4 regions of the Serratia sp. GW822-FHT06D09 genome follow, and region 1 is predicted to be linked to each of the others. Evidence: predicted binding sites of a transcription regulator. Region 1 holds the regulator's gene; each other region holds the start of a gene.
What was found. Region 1 encodes Fur, which represses iron uptake genes when iron is present. Its sites were predicted from a motif close to ATAATAATGAGAACNACTATCAA; they were not measured.

Region 2: feoA (ferrous iron transporter A) is a predicted target of Fur. The motif match lies at 1,912-1,934, and genes of this name have one in related genera.
Region 3: AC1RKG_RS10905 (TonB-dependent siderophore receptor) is a predicted target of Fur. The motif match lies at 1,628-1,650, and genes of this name have one in related genera.
Region 4: sufA (Fe-S cluster assembly scaffold SufA) is a predicted target of Fur. The motif match lies at 1,670-1,692, and genes of this name have one in related genera.

The regions. Positions count from the first base shown of each region.
Region 1 covers NZ_JBXALO010000005.1:45,109-48,634, reverse strand. Annotated here, with positions in the region: gene AC1RKG_RS13475 (glycosyltransferase) at 1-684, shown strand, start outside; gene fur (ferric iron uptake transcriptional regulator) at 889-1,335, opposite strand; gene fldA (flavodoxin FldA) at 1,655-2,194, opposite strand; gene ybfE (LexA regulated protein) at 2,424-2,711, opposite strand; gene ybfF (esterase) at 3,003-3,526, opposite strand, start outside.
Region 2 covers NZ_JBXALO010000012.1:108,107-111,632, forward strand. Annotated here, with positions in the region: gene feoB (Fe(2+) transporter permease subunit FeoB) at 1-1,491, opposite strand, end outside; gene feoA (ferrous iron transporter A) at 1,563-1,781, opposite strand; gene AC1RKG_RS22200 (Tex family protein) at 2,428-3,526, opposite strand, start outside.
Region 3 covers NZ_JBXALO010000003.1:668,528-672,053, forward strand. Annotated here, with positions in the region: gene AC1RKG_RS10890 (ATP-binding cassette domain-containing protein) at 1-61, opposite strand, end outside; gene AC1RKG_RS10895 (hypothetical protein) at 380-862, opposite strand; gene AC1RKG_RS10900 (hypothetical protein) at 1,033-1,326, shown strand; gene AC1RKG_RS10905 (TonB-dependent siderophore receptor) at 1,766-3,526, shown strand, end outside.
Region 4 covers NZ_JBXALO010000001.1:194,560-198,085, reverse strand. Annotated here, with positions in the region: gene sufB (Fe-S cluster assembly protein SufB) at 1-1,233, opposite strand, end outside; gene sufA (Fe-S cluster assembly scaffold SufA) at 1,248-1,619, opposite strand; gene AC1RKG_RS00920 (hypothetical protein) at 2,175-2,579, shown strand; gene menI (1,4-dihydroxy-2-naphthoyl-CoA hydrolase) at 2,634-3,050, opposite strand; gene ydiJ (D-2-hydroxyglutarate dehydrogenase YdiJ) at 3,047-3,526, opposite strand, start outside.

The DNA.
Region 1 (3,526 bases):
CTATTTGGCGAGTACCTGATCGCCGATAACCGGCGGCAGATTACGGCGGGTAATTACTGGTGTCCGACCGCTGGGGTAGGGGGGGCGGTTTTGCCGGAGCCGGGTGGGGCATTGCATTTTCTGCCTGGACACCAGGCGAGTGAAACAGATAAAACCCGTATGGCGAAGCTGATTTTCAGTACCAGCTACCTTGAGTACTGTTCTGTTGGCAATCGAGCCGGGCTGGATCTGGTGTCATTACAGCAGGCGCAAAATATTGAGCCTTATCTGGGGCTGATCACGGTAGCTTACGATCGGCGTGGAGAGTTTGTCGGTTTTTTTAATGCGGCCACCATTAGCGAGCTGTATGGCATAGAAGCGGATTATCATTATCGCGATGAAATAAGGCCGCTTGATGAGGCTTATGACAGCTTTGTCCAAAGCCAGTGCACTGAGGATGACTATTTCATCTGCAGTCTGGCGATTGAGAGCCAATTCCGCGGGCTAGGGCATTTTAACCAGCTGTTTGCGCAGATAAGGCAGCGAGCACAACAGCACCAGGCGAAAAATATCGTGCTGTGCGTATGGCAACGCAGTGATGCCAGCCAAATCTATCTGAACAAGGGGTTCCGTGTTCGAGGTGTATTCGATCACGCCTGGTCGCTGTTTTTTGATCGGTTGCTGTTTCTTGAGTATGAGCTGTGAAGAGGTTTGCTCATCCGCGTGTCGGCGGGTGGGGGAGTGCTGTGAGTGTAAGTGGGAAGCGAGAGAAGTGCTGTAGAGAAGTGCCGCTGCAATTGTTGTATTTAACGCTGTGAACTTTCCCCGGCCTGTCCGGGGATTTTTTATCCTATTATCGCAGGCACAAAAAAACCGCCGTTAAGGCGGTTTTCAATGCCGGTTAGGACATTATTTTTTGTCGTGCAGGGTGTCGTCTTCGCGGCAGTCACCTGTTTCACAGTGGCCGTACAGGTACAGGCTGTGGTTGGTGAGCTTGATGCCGTGTTGTTTGGCGATATCACGCTGACGCACTTCGATAGACTCATCGCTGAATTCGATCACTTTGCCGCAATCCAGGCAAATCAGGTGATCGTGGTGATGTTGCTGGGTCAATTCGAACACGGACTTGCCGCCTTCGAAGTTGTGACGGGTCACAATGCCGGCATCATCAAATTGGTTCAGTACGCGGTAAACCGTAGCCAGGCCAATTTCTTCGCCCATATCTATCAGTTTTTTGTACAGATCTTCCGCACTGACGTGATGGCATTCCGGATTTTGCAGTACTTCCAGGATTTTGAGTCGCGGAAGCGTGACTTTTAAGCCGGCCTTCTTCAATGCGGTGTTGTTGTCAGTCATGCGGATTCAGTCCTGTTACTATGCTAATCAAGTTGAGGCGTTCTCGCCTTTGGCATCGGTCGGCACAAAGAGTTAATTGCGTCTCATTATAGAACCGGTTGCTCTAAATGGAAACCGCCGGTTGTTAACAAAGCTATAATTGCACAATTGCATGTTATACATGCAACGTCTTGATGAATGGGATAAACCGGAAACTCAGTCTACCTTGATGGTGTGGGAAGTTACAAATCTGTAGCTTCTATTGCAGTAATTTGTACTGCCAATGATGGCCCTGCCGGCACACTATGCACTTTGCAGGGCTTTTGTTCAACCTTTGGCGTTACCCGACGATTTCGGCCAGGCTTAGCTCTTCGACGATTTGTTTTACCCAGCCTTCAACACGTTCGTTGGTCAGCTCAGGTTGGCGATCTTCGTCAATGGCCAGGCCGATGAAATGGCTGTCGTTGGCCAAGCCTTTGGACGCTTCAAAGTGGTAACCCTTGGTCGGCCAGTGGCCTACGATCGCGGCGCCACGCGGTTCAATGATGTCGCGAATGGTACCCATCGCATCACAGAAATACTCTGCGTAGTCTTCCTGATCGCCACAGCCGAACAGCGCAACCAGCTTGCCGTTGAAGTCAATTTCTTCCAGCGTTGGGAAGAAATCGTCCCAGTCGCACTGCGCTTCGCCGTAGTACCAGGTTGGGATACCGAGCAGCAGGATATCGAAAGCTTCCAGATCTTCTTTGCTGCTTTTGGCGATGTCATGAATTTCAGCCACCTCTTTACCAAACTGCTGCTGAAGAATTTTCTGGATCATCTTGGCAATGTTTTCGGTATTGCCAGTGTCGCTGCCAAAGAAAATGCCTACATTAGCCATATCGCGTATAACCTTTAAATTCAATAAATTGCATTCACGATGTTAGCGTAGACTACGATAACACCGATTAAAATGATGCCATGGCAAGAGATTATCTCTTACCGGTAAGTGCGTATCATGCCAGAAATTTACCCCGGGTATTTATCACTTTAATGCGATGCCGGGTGGAATAAAGCGGTGTTGATCGGGCGTCATCCTTAACGCCGCGCCGCATGTGCGGCTGCAATGATCAATGTTCTGGCTGCTCGTCCGCCAGTTGTGCCAGCAGCATTTGCTCAATAAGCTCGCTGCGGCTGATATTACGCTGTTCCGCCAGTTTGTTCAGGGCGTCCACCGCATCCGCGTTGATCTTCAGTTCCACACGCCGTAAGCCACGGACTTTATCGCGTCGAAGCTGATTACGCTTATTGATTCTAAGCTGTTCATCTCGGGATAGCGGGTTGGTTTTCGGGCGCCCCGGACGGCGTTCATCTGCGAACAGATCCAGCGTCGTGCGATCCGTTTGTTCTTTTGCCATAGGTAGCGGTACTGCAAGGGAGTTTGCATCAAAAAGCGCTTACACGCTTCCGGACGGTTCGGTTAACACACTTCGGGCCAATAAACCCTAACCCAAATTCACCCCAGCCTGACGTTAGCGAACACGCTCGGCACGGCGGTAAAATTATAGCGCGCCATATTACCCCAGCAGGTAGAGCGACGACAATGCTTAACTGAGCCGAAAACGCGCTAAGCCGTTATCTTTAGCGCGTTTTTTCATCAGATGGTGACTTTGGGAGGGAAACGGCCCATTTGTTGGGCCTGGCGCGACTCAGGCTTCGCCGAGAAAGCGGTGAATGGCGCGCAACACCGCCTCCGGTTTTTCCGCATGAACCCAATGTCCGGTACCGGCAACGACGTGAGCGCGAGCCTGCGGGAATTGACGGGCAATATCTTCGCGATAGCTGTCCTGCACGTAAGGCGACAGGCCGCCGCGGATAAACAGCGTCGGGTGAGGCCAGGCCGGCACTTCCTGCCAGCCGGTGATGTTCTCGTACTCTTCGATCAGCACCGGCAGATTGAAACGCCATTCGCCTTGGTGGAAGGATTTCAGCAGGAACTGGATCACGCCTTCCTCTTTCAGGTAGCCGCGCATCAATTCCGCCGCCTGCTGGCGTTGGGTAATGCCTGCGGCGCTTACCGCCTGCAACGCGACAAAAATTTCGTCGTGGCGGCGCGTTTGATAGTCCACCGGCGCAACGTCAATGATGATCAGCTTCTCCACGCGCTGCGGGGCGATTGCCGTCAGCGCCATGGCCGCTTTGCCGCCCATCGAGTGGCCAATGACAATCACTT
Region 2 (3,526 bases), on a different contig from region 1:
GTGTGGCACGTGGTAAACCGGCAACTCCATCACGAAGGGGGAAGCTTCACCGCGCATGATGGTGTACTTCAATACCAGACCGGTGAGGATTGCCACCACAATACCCAGCATATACAAAGAGAAAACCACACCTGCGCCGTCCTGGCCAAAGAAAGCAGCGGCAAACACGGCGAAGATCGCCAGCCGAGCCCCGCAGGACATGAAGGGCGCCATCATGATGGTAATCAGGCGTTCGCGCTGCGCATCCAGCGTACGTGCGCCCATGATCGAAGGCACGTTACAGCCGAAGCCGACGATCAGCGGCACGAAAGACTTGCCGGGCAACCCGAGCGCCTGCATCAGGCGGTCCATCACGAACGCCGCACGCGCCATATAGCCGGAGTCTTCGAGGAACGACAGGAACAGGTACATCATGCCGATTTGCGGCACCAGCGGCAGCACGGTGTTGATACCACCACCGACCCCCTGCGCCAGGAAAATGGTCAACCATTCAGGGAAGTGCAGGGTATAGCCCAGCCATTGAATACCCTGAATAAAGATTGCCGCCGACCCGATATCGAAGATCGGCTGCAGTGCGCCGCCGAGGTTAATGGCCAGCAGGAACATCAAATACATCACCAGCAGGAAGATGGGCACCCCTAACCAGCGGTTGAGGATCACTTTATCCAGCGCTTCGGTCAGACGGTTCGGCATGGCCTGTTGTGAATTGCTCACGGCATCGCACAGGGTGGCGATTGACTGATAACGCGCATCGGCAATCACCAGTGCAGGATCTTCCTGCTGTTGCCGCTGCAGCGCCTGTTTGGCCGCCGGCAGCAGGGCCGCCGCAGGGCCGGCAAGCTGGTGGCTGTAGATATCGCCTTCCAGCATCTGCAGCGCCAGCCAGCGACGTTGCTCGCTTGGCAGGGTCTGCGGCATGGCGTCGCTCAGCGTGGTCATTTCCTTGAGCAGCAGCGGCGGGTAGTTCACCAGCGCTTTTAATTCATTGAACTGATGGTTGTCGATCATCTGCTTCAGCACGCCAATACCGTCGGCTTTGGTGGACACCATCGGCACCACCGGACAGCCGAGACGCGCCGACAGTGCCGCGATATCGATATTAATTTTTTGGCTTTTGGCGATATCCAACATATTCAGCGCGACAATGCAGGGGATGCCCAGCTCCAGCAGTTGCAGCGTCAGGTATAGATTGCGTTCCAGATTGGAAGCATCGACCACGTTGATCAGCAGATCGGCGTCGCCGCTCAGAATGTAGTGGCAGGCAATTTGTTCGTCGAGTGAGGTTTGCTCCGAGATGGTGGTCAGGGAGTAGGTGCCGGGCAGATCGACCAGTTTGACCTGTGATTGCGGCGTGGTGAACAGGCCTTCTTTGCGTTCTACCGTCACGCCCGCCCAGTTACCGACCCGCTGGCGTGCCCCGGTCAGCTGGTTGAACAGCGTAGTTTTACCGGAGTTGGGGTTGCCTATTAAGCCAATAGTGAGTTTTTTCATAATTTAGCGTGATATCAGTCAATGGAAATTGGGCCAGGCAAGATGCATGGCCAAAGCAAGGCGGCTCAGGACTAGCCGTCGAGCAGGATCAGGGCCAGATCTTTCCTACGCAGCACCAGGCTGACGCGGCGGGTTTTTATTTCTATGGGGTCACCCAATGGCGCGACGCGTACCACTTCAAAAGACGAGCCCGGCAGCATGCCGAGGGATAAAAGTTTTTGGCGATAAGCCGGGCCGATTTCATTGGCGAAGCCGGCGATCTTATAAGACCGTTTAGGCAGAAGATGCATGTAACCTTCTCTAAGCCCAGGCTATTGGGCTGGTGATGATAAAAGAACGTTCCAATGGCAGTCCCGAGATAAAAACCACGGGCTGCCGACGCTTTCAATCCATGAGGCAATGCAGTGAACACGCAAAATAATAATAGTGAGAATAATTATCGTATTCAATACAAAAAATAGGGGTATTGGTAACCAAAGGTTGTGGCGATCACATTTAGAGAATGCAATTGCCTGACAGCGCTATTTTTATCACCCAGCCTGGTGGGGTGCAAATGCGAATGGTGAGTTAAATCAGTTACGTATTTGTAGTGAATTTTTCCGGTTTGAAAAAAGTAGTGACAGATTCGACAGCTTTGATTCGGTGACGTCAATATCGGTATTTATTAGGCAACATATTGCCTGCTGAATACGAGCGCTAAGCATTTGTGTTTCGCTGAGAAATACCGGAATGAGAATTTAATGTTAATAGAGATGTTAATAAATGACTATTTAGCGTGGCTTTCAGGCTTAAAACCGGAATTATCAGGGCTGTCGGCGGCAGCGAATAAAAATGCGGGTTTATTGAGGCGGGTCAAAAAATGATGAGGGTATTTAGCGGAAAAGGGAGGGGTTAACCCCCTCCCTGTGTCTCATGCGTTTTCTGCTGGCCGCCTGACTACGACTTTCTGCCAAAGGCCGCCGCCAGTGCGTCACCCATGGCGCTGTTGCCTGCCGAGGTGTTAGCGCCACGTGGTTTGGACTTATTGGCCTGCGGTCGCGAGGTGTTGTCCTTGGCCGGCGCTGAATTGCCACCGCGCCGTGGGGAACCTTCACCCGGTTGCTCGTCCAGACGCATGCTCAATGCAATGCGTTTACGTTGCAGGTCCACTTCCATCACCTTCACTTTGACGATGTCACCGGCTTTCACCACGGTGTGCGGATCTTCGACAAACTTGTCCGCCAGCGAGGAGATATGCACCAACCCATCCTGATGCACGCCGATATCAACAAAGGCACCGAAGTTGGTGACGTTGGTGACCGAACCTTCCAGGATCATCCCCGGCTGCAGATCGTTGAGGGTTTCCACCCCTTCGGCAAAGGTTGCGGTTTTGAATTCCGGACGCGGATCGCGGCCTGGCTTCTCCAGCTCCTTCAGGATGTCGGTCACCGTCGGCACACCGAACTTCTCGTCGGTAAAGTCGCTGGCCTTCAGGCTGCGCACCGCCGCCGGGTTGCCCATCAGATCCTGCAGAGCCTGCCGCGTTGCGGCCAGAATGCGTTCGACTACCGGGTAGGTTTCCGGGTGAACGGTCGAGGCGTCCAGTGGGTTGTCGCCGTGGTTGATACGCAAGAAGCCGGCACACTGTTCAAAGGCTTTCGGCCCCAAGCGACTGACTTTCAGCAGCTGTTCGCGGTTGCTGAAGCGGCCATTTTCGTCACGCCAGGTGACGATATTCTGCGCCATCATGCGCGTCAGGCCGGCTACGCGGGTTAGCAGCGGCACCGAGGCGGTATTCAGATCCACACCGACGGCGTTCACGCAGTCTTCGACCACGGAGTCGAGTTTTTTCGCCAGTTGGCTTTGGCTGACGTCATGCTGATACTGGCCGACGCCGATGGATTTCGGATCGATTTTGACCAGCTCGGCCAGCGGATCCTGCAGACGACGTGCGATGGATACCGCACCGCGCAGCGAGACGTCGAGGTTAGGGAATTCCAGCGCCGCCAGTTCGGAAGCGGAGTACACCGAAGCGCCGGCTTCGCTGACGATCACC
Region 3 (3,526 bases), on a different contig from region 1:
CCGCGTTCAGTGAGAGCGTCAGGTGTTCTACGGTAAGTAACGGCGGGGTTTGGCTTTCCATTAATGCATCTGTGCTGGCTTGTCATGGTATGTAATAACATAACATTCTGGCCTCTGAAATGACCAGCGGATTAATGAAATACTTTGAAATAGTCTAAACAGGGATAAGCAAGGTATGATAGTCAGGGTTTTGTTGTCAGGTTGGTCCTATCGGTGAGAACGCTTATTTTCATTTTATGCATGGCCGGTTATTTGCTGGTGCTGAGCTACCTTGGCGTATTTGTCACTGATAAAATATGTGAAAAATCCAATAACTACACCAAGGTCTGCCGTCTGGTTGATATCTCGGAACCCCATATCCCCCGTTAGATGCTGGCCGTCAGCCTAAATAATCGGTGGTAATTAACGGCGTCAGCACCCCCGACAGAACGGCTAACGTAGCCCATTGTCTCCACCCCAGGTTAGCCAGCCAATCTTGGCGCAGCGGCGGTGTCGCGAGCTGGCCGACAGAGACTGTGCCCGCCAGCAGCAGCGTCAGCAGAATGAACACCAGCCCACGGCTCCAGAGAGTAAACTCGATGTGCAGCAGGTTGGCGTAATACAAGCGCATCAGGATATAGTAAGCCAGCATGACCCAAGCGAAATAGGTGCGTTTTTTCAACACGTGGTAAAGCATAAACGCGATGAACAAGCTGTGGCACGCTGAGATCAGTGGCGCTTCAATCGGGTGCCTGACACAGCCGTTATATACTGCCAGATAAATATTAAAGATCAGCAACGCATAAACGGTATATATATACCAGCCAAAGATGATTTTAAGTTTTTTGCGGTTTGGCGGGATAGGGCGATCGTCCGGTATCATTGGAGCCTCCTGAGCTGACTAGCGTTATAACACCAAAAAACTAAATGAAATTTAAACGCCAGACAGGCTTTATTTTACCTTAAAGTGGGAACTATTCGGCGTCTATCGGGTCTGTTCAAAACGTCATGCTCAAGCTTGCTGTAGCCGAATTATAATGGTAATTCATTGATATGAAAGAGTATAAAAACGAGCGCTTCGCTCTGTGCTTGCTGATAGCTACGCTGGGATTTTATTTTTTTCTGCCGCCGCTGTTGGTCGCTATATTTTGCCAATGGTTTAACCTAAATCCCTTCTTTATTATTCGGATTTGGCACATTAATCCCTTTTCCGCCGCACGGGGAATTCCACTCTACCAGACTTTTATATACATATTAACGCTGTGGGTAATGGCGAATGTTCTGCTTGGTGGTATTTTGCTGGTGGCTGGCCGTTTGCATGCCTGGTTCATTAAACGTTCTCGTTGAACGCCAATCGAGACGTAACGGCAGAAAGTTGTAGATAGAAATTCGTTCGTAAAGGATAATGATAGTCGTTATCATTATTGATTGCCAGTTGAGAGGTGAAGGGTTGTCTCCTTATGCGCTCCGCTCGTCTGGCCTGACAGGGTTCATATGACATCCCGTTTTCTTGCCAGCCTGGAGCTGGCTTTTTTTTTGTCTTTTTTTCATATGCATAAACGCTTTCTGGTTTATGTGCTTGCGGGCTGAACAGAACGCTTTGTTTGCTTATTAAAAGTTGCCTGATGCTTGAAATTTACTATCGATAAAGATAATAATTATCATTAATATTTCACTTTGTTTACATTCACCACACCGATTGAACATCTGAGCAAGTTGTCAGCCAGCGCTGCTGACAGGGGGGCTTTTGGGTGTCATTTAATGATTTTTACTGGGGATTACAGGTATGCCGATGATTTTTCCTGTCAAACGGTCACGGGTTTTGTGTGCGTTTGCGATGTTCCTGCCGCTGGTGTCTTTCGCTGAGGATACTCTGGTTGTTACTGCTAAACCCGCGGATACGGCGGAAGCAGCGACGCACGGCTATCAAGCCACGACCAGCCAGGGGGTGACCAAAACCGATAAACCCTTGATCCTGACTGCACAGTCCGTTTCGGTGGTGACGCGCCAACAAATGACCGACCAGAATACTCAAACGGTTAATGATGCCCTGAAATATACACCTGGTGTTTTCACTAACTTCGCCGGTGGTGCAACGCGCTATGACACCATTGCGTTACGTGGTTTTCACGGTGGCGACGTTAATAACACCTTCCTTGATGGTCTGCGGTTATTGAGTGACGGCGGCACCTATAATGCCTTGCAGGTTGACCCCTGGTTCCTGGAACGCATCGACGTTATCAAAGGGCCTTCATCGGTCATGTACGGGCAAAGCATTCCGGGCGGATTGGTCGCTTTGACCTCCAAGCGCCCCCAGTTTGCCACGGAAGGGCACGTTAACCTGATGGCAGGCAATAACAACACCCAGGGTGGCGCTTTCGATGTGACCGGCGCGCTGTCGGAACAGTGGGCTTATCGGTTGACCGGGATGACGCGCAGTAGCGAAACCATGTATGACCATCAACGTGAGGAACGCTATGCCATTTCACCGTCATTACTGTGGCAGCCGGATGAAAATACCTCGCTGCTGCTGAAAGCTTACCTGCAAAAAGATCCCTCAGGCGGTTATCACAGTGCGGTACCTGCAGATGGCAGCCTCTATTCCAGTTCCGGTGACAAGCTGGGGCGTGGCTTCTTTGATGGCGAGAGCAGCCGCAATGTGTTCAAACGTTGGGAACAGATTTACAGCTACGCTTTCTCGCACAGTTTTAACGACATTTGGTCATTCCGCCAGAACGCCAGCTACACCCACTCCAATGTTGAATTACAGCAGGTGTACCAGATTGGCTGGAATGACGATCACAGCCTATTGAATCGCTATTACAGCGGTTCAGCCACTTCGCTGGATGCCTTCGCCGTTGATAACCAACTGGAAGCCGATTTTGCTACCGGGCCGCTGGATCATAAGGTGATGCTGGGTTTGGATTACCAGCGCCTGCGTAATAATCTGTGGGATGAGTCTGCGGGAGCTTCGCAGCTTAATCCTTACACCGGCGTGTCCGGCGGTGACGCATTAACCAACCTGACACATACTGATTCCCGACGTCGTTATGAGCAGACCGGCGTTTATCTGCAGGATGAAATCAGCTTACAGAATTGGTATCTGAATCTGTCAGGGCGCTTCGACCGTATCGAATCTAAAAATACGGTGCTCAACACCGGCACCAGCGATGCCCGCACCGACGACAATTTTAGCGGCCGCGGCTCACTGTTGTACCGCTTTGATAACGGTTTCTCGCCTTACGTCAGTTATAGCACCGCAGTCACCCCGGAGGCATTGCCCGATCAAAACGGCCATATGCTGAAACCCAGCACCAGCGAGCAGTATGAGGTGGGCCTGAAGTACCAGCCACCAGGCAGTTCCTCGATATACAGCGTGGCGCTGTATGACCTGACGCAGAAAGACGTGGCTAACCGCGTGGTTCAGCAAAGCTATTACCTGCCGGCCGGCAAGGTGCATTCTCAGGGGATTGAGCTGGAGGCCCGAAGCAAGATCACCGAACGCTTCGATCTGATCGCAGGCTATACCTACAATAAAGTGAAATTC
Region 4 (3,526 bases), on a different contig from region 1:
CATCGAGTCGCACTGGGTAAAGTTACGGGCGTTTTCCGCCCCCGGCAGGATCTTCACCAGGCCGCGATAGGTGTTTTCGCTGTGCCCGGCAGAGATACCTTTGGCGATGATGGTCGAACGGGTGTTCTTGCCGATGTGGATCATCTTGGTGCCGGTGTCCGCCTGCTGATGGCCGCTGGTCAGCGCCACAGAGAAGAATTCACCGATAGAGTTGTCGCCCTGCAGGATCACGCTCGGGTACTTCCAGGTGATGGCCGAGCCGGTTTCCGACTGGGTCCAGGACATTTTCGACCCGGCGCCTTCGCACAGTGCGCGCTTGGTGACAAAGTTCAGGATCCCGCCCTTGCTGTCACCGCCGGAGAACCAGTTCTGTACGGTCGAGTATTTCACTTCGGCGTCTTTGTGCAGGATCACTTCCACCACCGCCGCATGCAGCTGATAGCTGTCGCGTACCGGAGCCGAGCAGCCTTCGATGTAGCTGACATAGCTGCCTTCGTCGGCGATCAGGATGGTGCGTTCGAACTGCCCGGTTTTGGCGGCGTTAATACGGAAATAGGTCGACAGTTCCATGGGGCAGCGTACGCCCTTCGGCACATAGACGAAGGTACCGTCAGAGGCCACCGCGGCGTTCAGCGCGGCGAAGAAATTGTCGTTTGAGGGTACGACGCGGCCGAGGTATTTGCGTACCAGATCCGGGTATTCGTGGATCGCCTCGCCGAACGAACAGAAAATCACCCCGCTCTCGGCCAACTTCTCGCGATAGGTGGTGGAGACCGAGACGGAGTCAAAGATCGCGTCCACCGCCACTTCACTGCCTTCTCGCACCGGCACGCCGAGCTGGTTAAACGCCAGTTCAACCTCGCTGGTCAGGTAATTGTTGTCCGTGACCGCGCCGGGCTGCTGTTCTGCGCCGGGCTGCGAGCCGCAGGCGTCATCACAACTGCCGCAGGACGGCGCCGAATAATAGCTGTAGTCCTGGTAATTCAGCCGGTCATAGTTGGCTTTCAGCCAGTGCGGCTCTTCCATTTGCAGCCAGGCACGGTAAGCCTCCAGGCGGAACTCCAGCATCCACTCAGGTTCGTTACGCTTGGCCGAGATGGCGCGCACCACGTCTTCGTTGATGCCTTTCGCTAACTCGTCGGTAGCCAGTTGGGTAAAAAAGCCTTCTTTATAGCGACCTTCGCTGACCCAAGCCTGCACTTCATTAGGCATTTCTACATTGCTTCGTGTCATGTTGATTGCATCGCTCAAACGCCAAAACTCTCGCCGCACCCGCAGGCATGCTGAGCTTTAGGGTTGTTAAATTTGAATATCTGATTCAGCCCTTCACGGACAAAATCCACCGTGGTGCCATCGATAAACGGCATGGCTTTTAACGGCACATACAGTTTGGCGCCATCGCGCTCAAACAGCAGGTCGTCGTCAGCGGGTTCACGGGTGAGATCCAGCACATAGGCAAACCCGGCGCAGCCTGACTGCTTCACCCCGAGCTGCAGCCCCTTCACCTGCGGATCCTGCTGCATTAATTTAGTAATTTGTTGTACGGCATTATCACTGAGCAAAATGCCTTGCCAGACATTTTCGTCCAGAGAAAAGGTGCCGACATTTTCCGTTTGCATATGGCCTACCTCACACTCGTGTTTTTCCACAGCCAATCTGGGTTGCTACTATGTTAGTGATAACAATTATCACTTCAACCGTTTGTTTTGCGGGGGTATCCGCCAAAAACCCGGATTTTCGTTTCGGCATGCGGCAAGCGCGCGGGACAGTCAGCGACACAATCGCTGCAGGTCGGCAAGGGGATCAATTTATCCCTATGAATTTACAGCACATCCTGTACTACCTTCGCGCATGCCTATTGGCTCGAACGCTTTACAGATCCGGATTTTTATTTTGCTTTAAACATTCATAGAAAATACCTATTTCTGAATTTTGTCTGTCTTAAAAATGCGTTTATCGACAATAAGGGACTTTTCCCACTCTTTCGCGCTTCACTGCAGGCAGACAATTCGCACGCTCTATGACTAAAGTTTAGTCGTTACTGACCATATTGGGTCGCCGTGCGCTCAATGCATCCCCCTGCCGCGATAAAAATTTCAACAGAATGATTGATCGTAAACGCGCCAGTAAATATGATAATGATTATCATTCAATTACAAATTGAGCGCGGGCAAATGAATATCTCGATGAATGCGTGGCTGCTGGGCAAAATTGATGACTATAAGTTCAGCGTGCGTGACGCCACGGTAGATTTCTACATGGCGGAAGCGTCGCTCAGGCGGCCGGAGTGCAATATCAACCACCTGAAACGCTACAACAACGTCAGCCTCAACATGGCCAATCTGTGCCTGGAAAACGGCGATGATGAAAGCTATCTGCACGCGTTGAGCAAGCTGCATAATCGGCTGATCGTGGAAATCAACAATCCGCAGCGCTGCCAGCTGTTTCGGGTTCAGAGCTACCATTTTGCACGCCATACCCTGACCCTGATCTGCCAGAAATACGCGATGGAAGGCACCTGGGAGAAAGCCAACGCCTTCCAGAAGGACTTCGTCAAGCGGGTGCCGTTTCAGCTGTAACCCCGCCGACTGACAAGAAACCCGCAGGCCGGAATGCCTGCGGGGGAAGGAAACTTAATCGATCACTGCGGTAGTTAAACGCGAAGTGCAGCAAAGGCGGCCGCGCGAATCGAAGATTTCAATCTGCCACACCTGATGCCTACGGCCAACATGCAGTGCGCGACAAACCCCGCGTACCTGGCCTTCAAACACCGCTCGCAGATGGTTGGCATTGATCTCCAACCCTACTACTTTCTGATCGCCCTCGCTGCACAGGTAACCAGCCATCGATCCCATCGACTCCGCCAGCACCACCGAGGCCCCACCGTGCAACAAACCAAACGGCTGCCGCGTACGGTGGTCCACAGGCATGGTAGCCTCAAGGTAATCCTCTTCCATTCGGGTAAACTGGATCCCCACATGGCTGACCATACAGCCTTCACCAGCCTGGTTTAATTGTTCCAGCGTCGTTTCTCGTTTCCACAGTTTCACTCAATCATCTCCAGAAGTGCCTGTAATGGGTGCCGTACACCGTTACCCTCAATGCGTTTGACCTGGCTGCGACAGGAGTAACCGGTCGCCAGACAACGTTGCCGCGGCAAACGTTGCAATGCCTGGTGCCATGATAGCTCATAAATGCCGAGCGAATTCTGCAGGTTCTTCACTTCATGCCCGTAAGTACCCGCCATGCCGCAGCAGCCTACGCTGACATTTTCCAGCCTGGCGCCGAAGCGAGCAAAGATCGACGTCCAGTGCTGACCGCTGGCCGGTAAGGCGGTGGTTTCAGTACAGTGACCGAACAGATACCAGGCCTCACCGGTCGCAGGCTGTTCAGCCCGCTCGGCCAGCAGTTGCTGCAACCATTCGTGCACCAGTTGCACCTGGAAGTCCCCACGGGTTTCCCCCAGGATCTCGTTATATTCATCGCGATAACACAGCACCAGCGCCGGATCGACCCCCACCAGCGG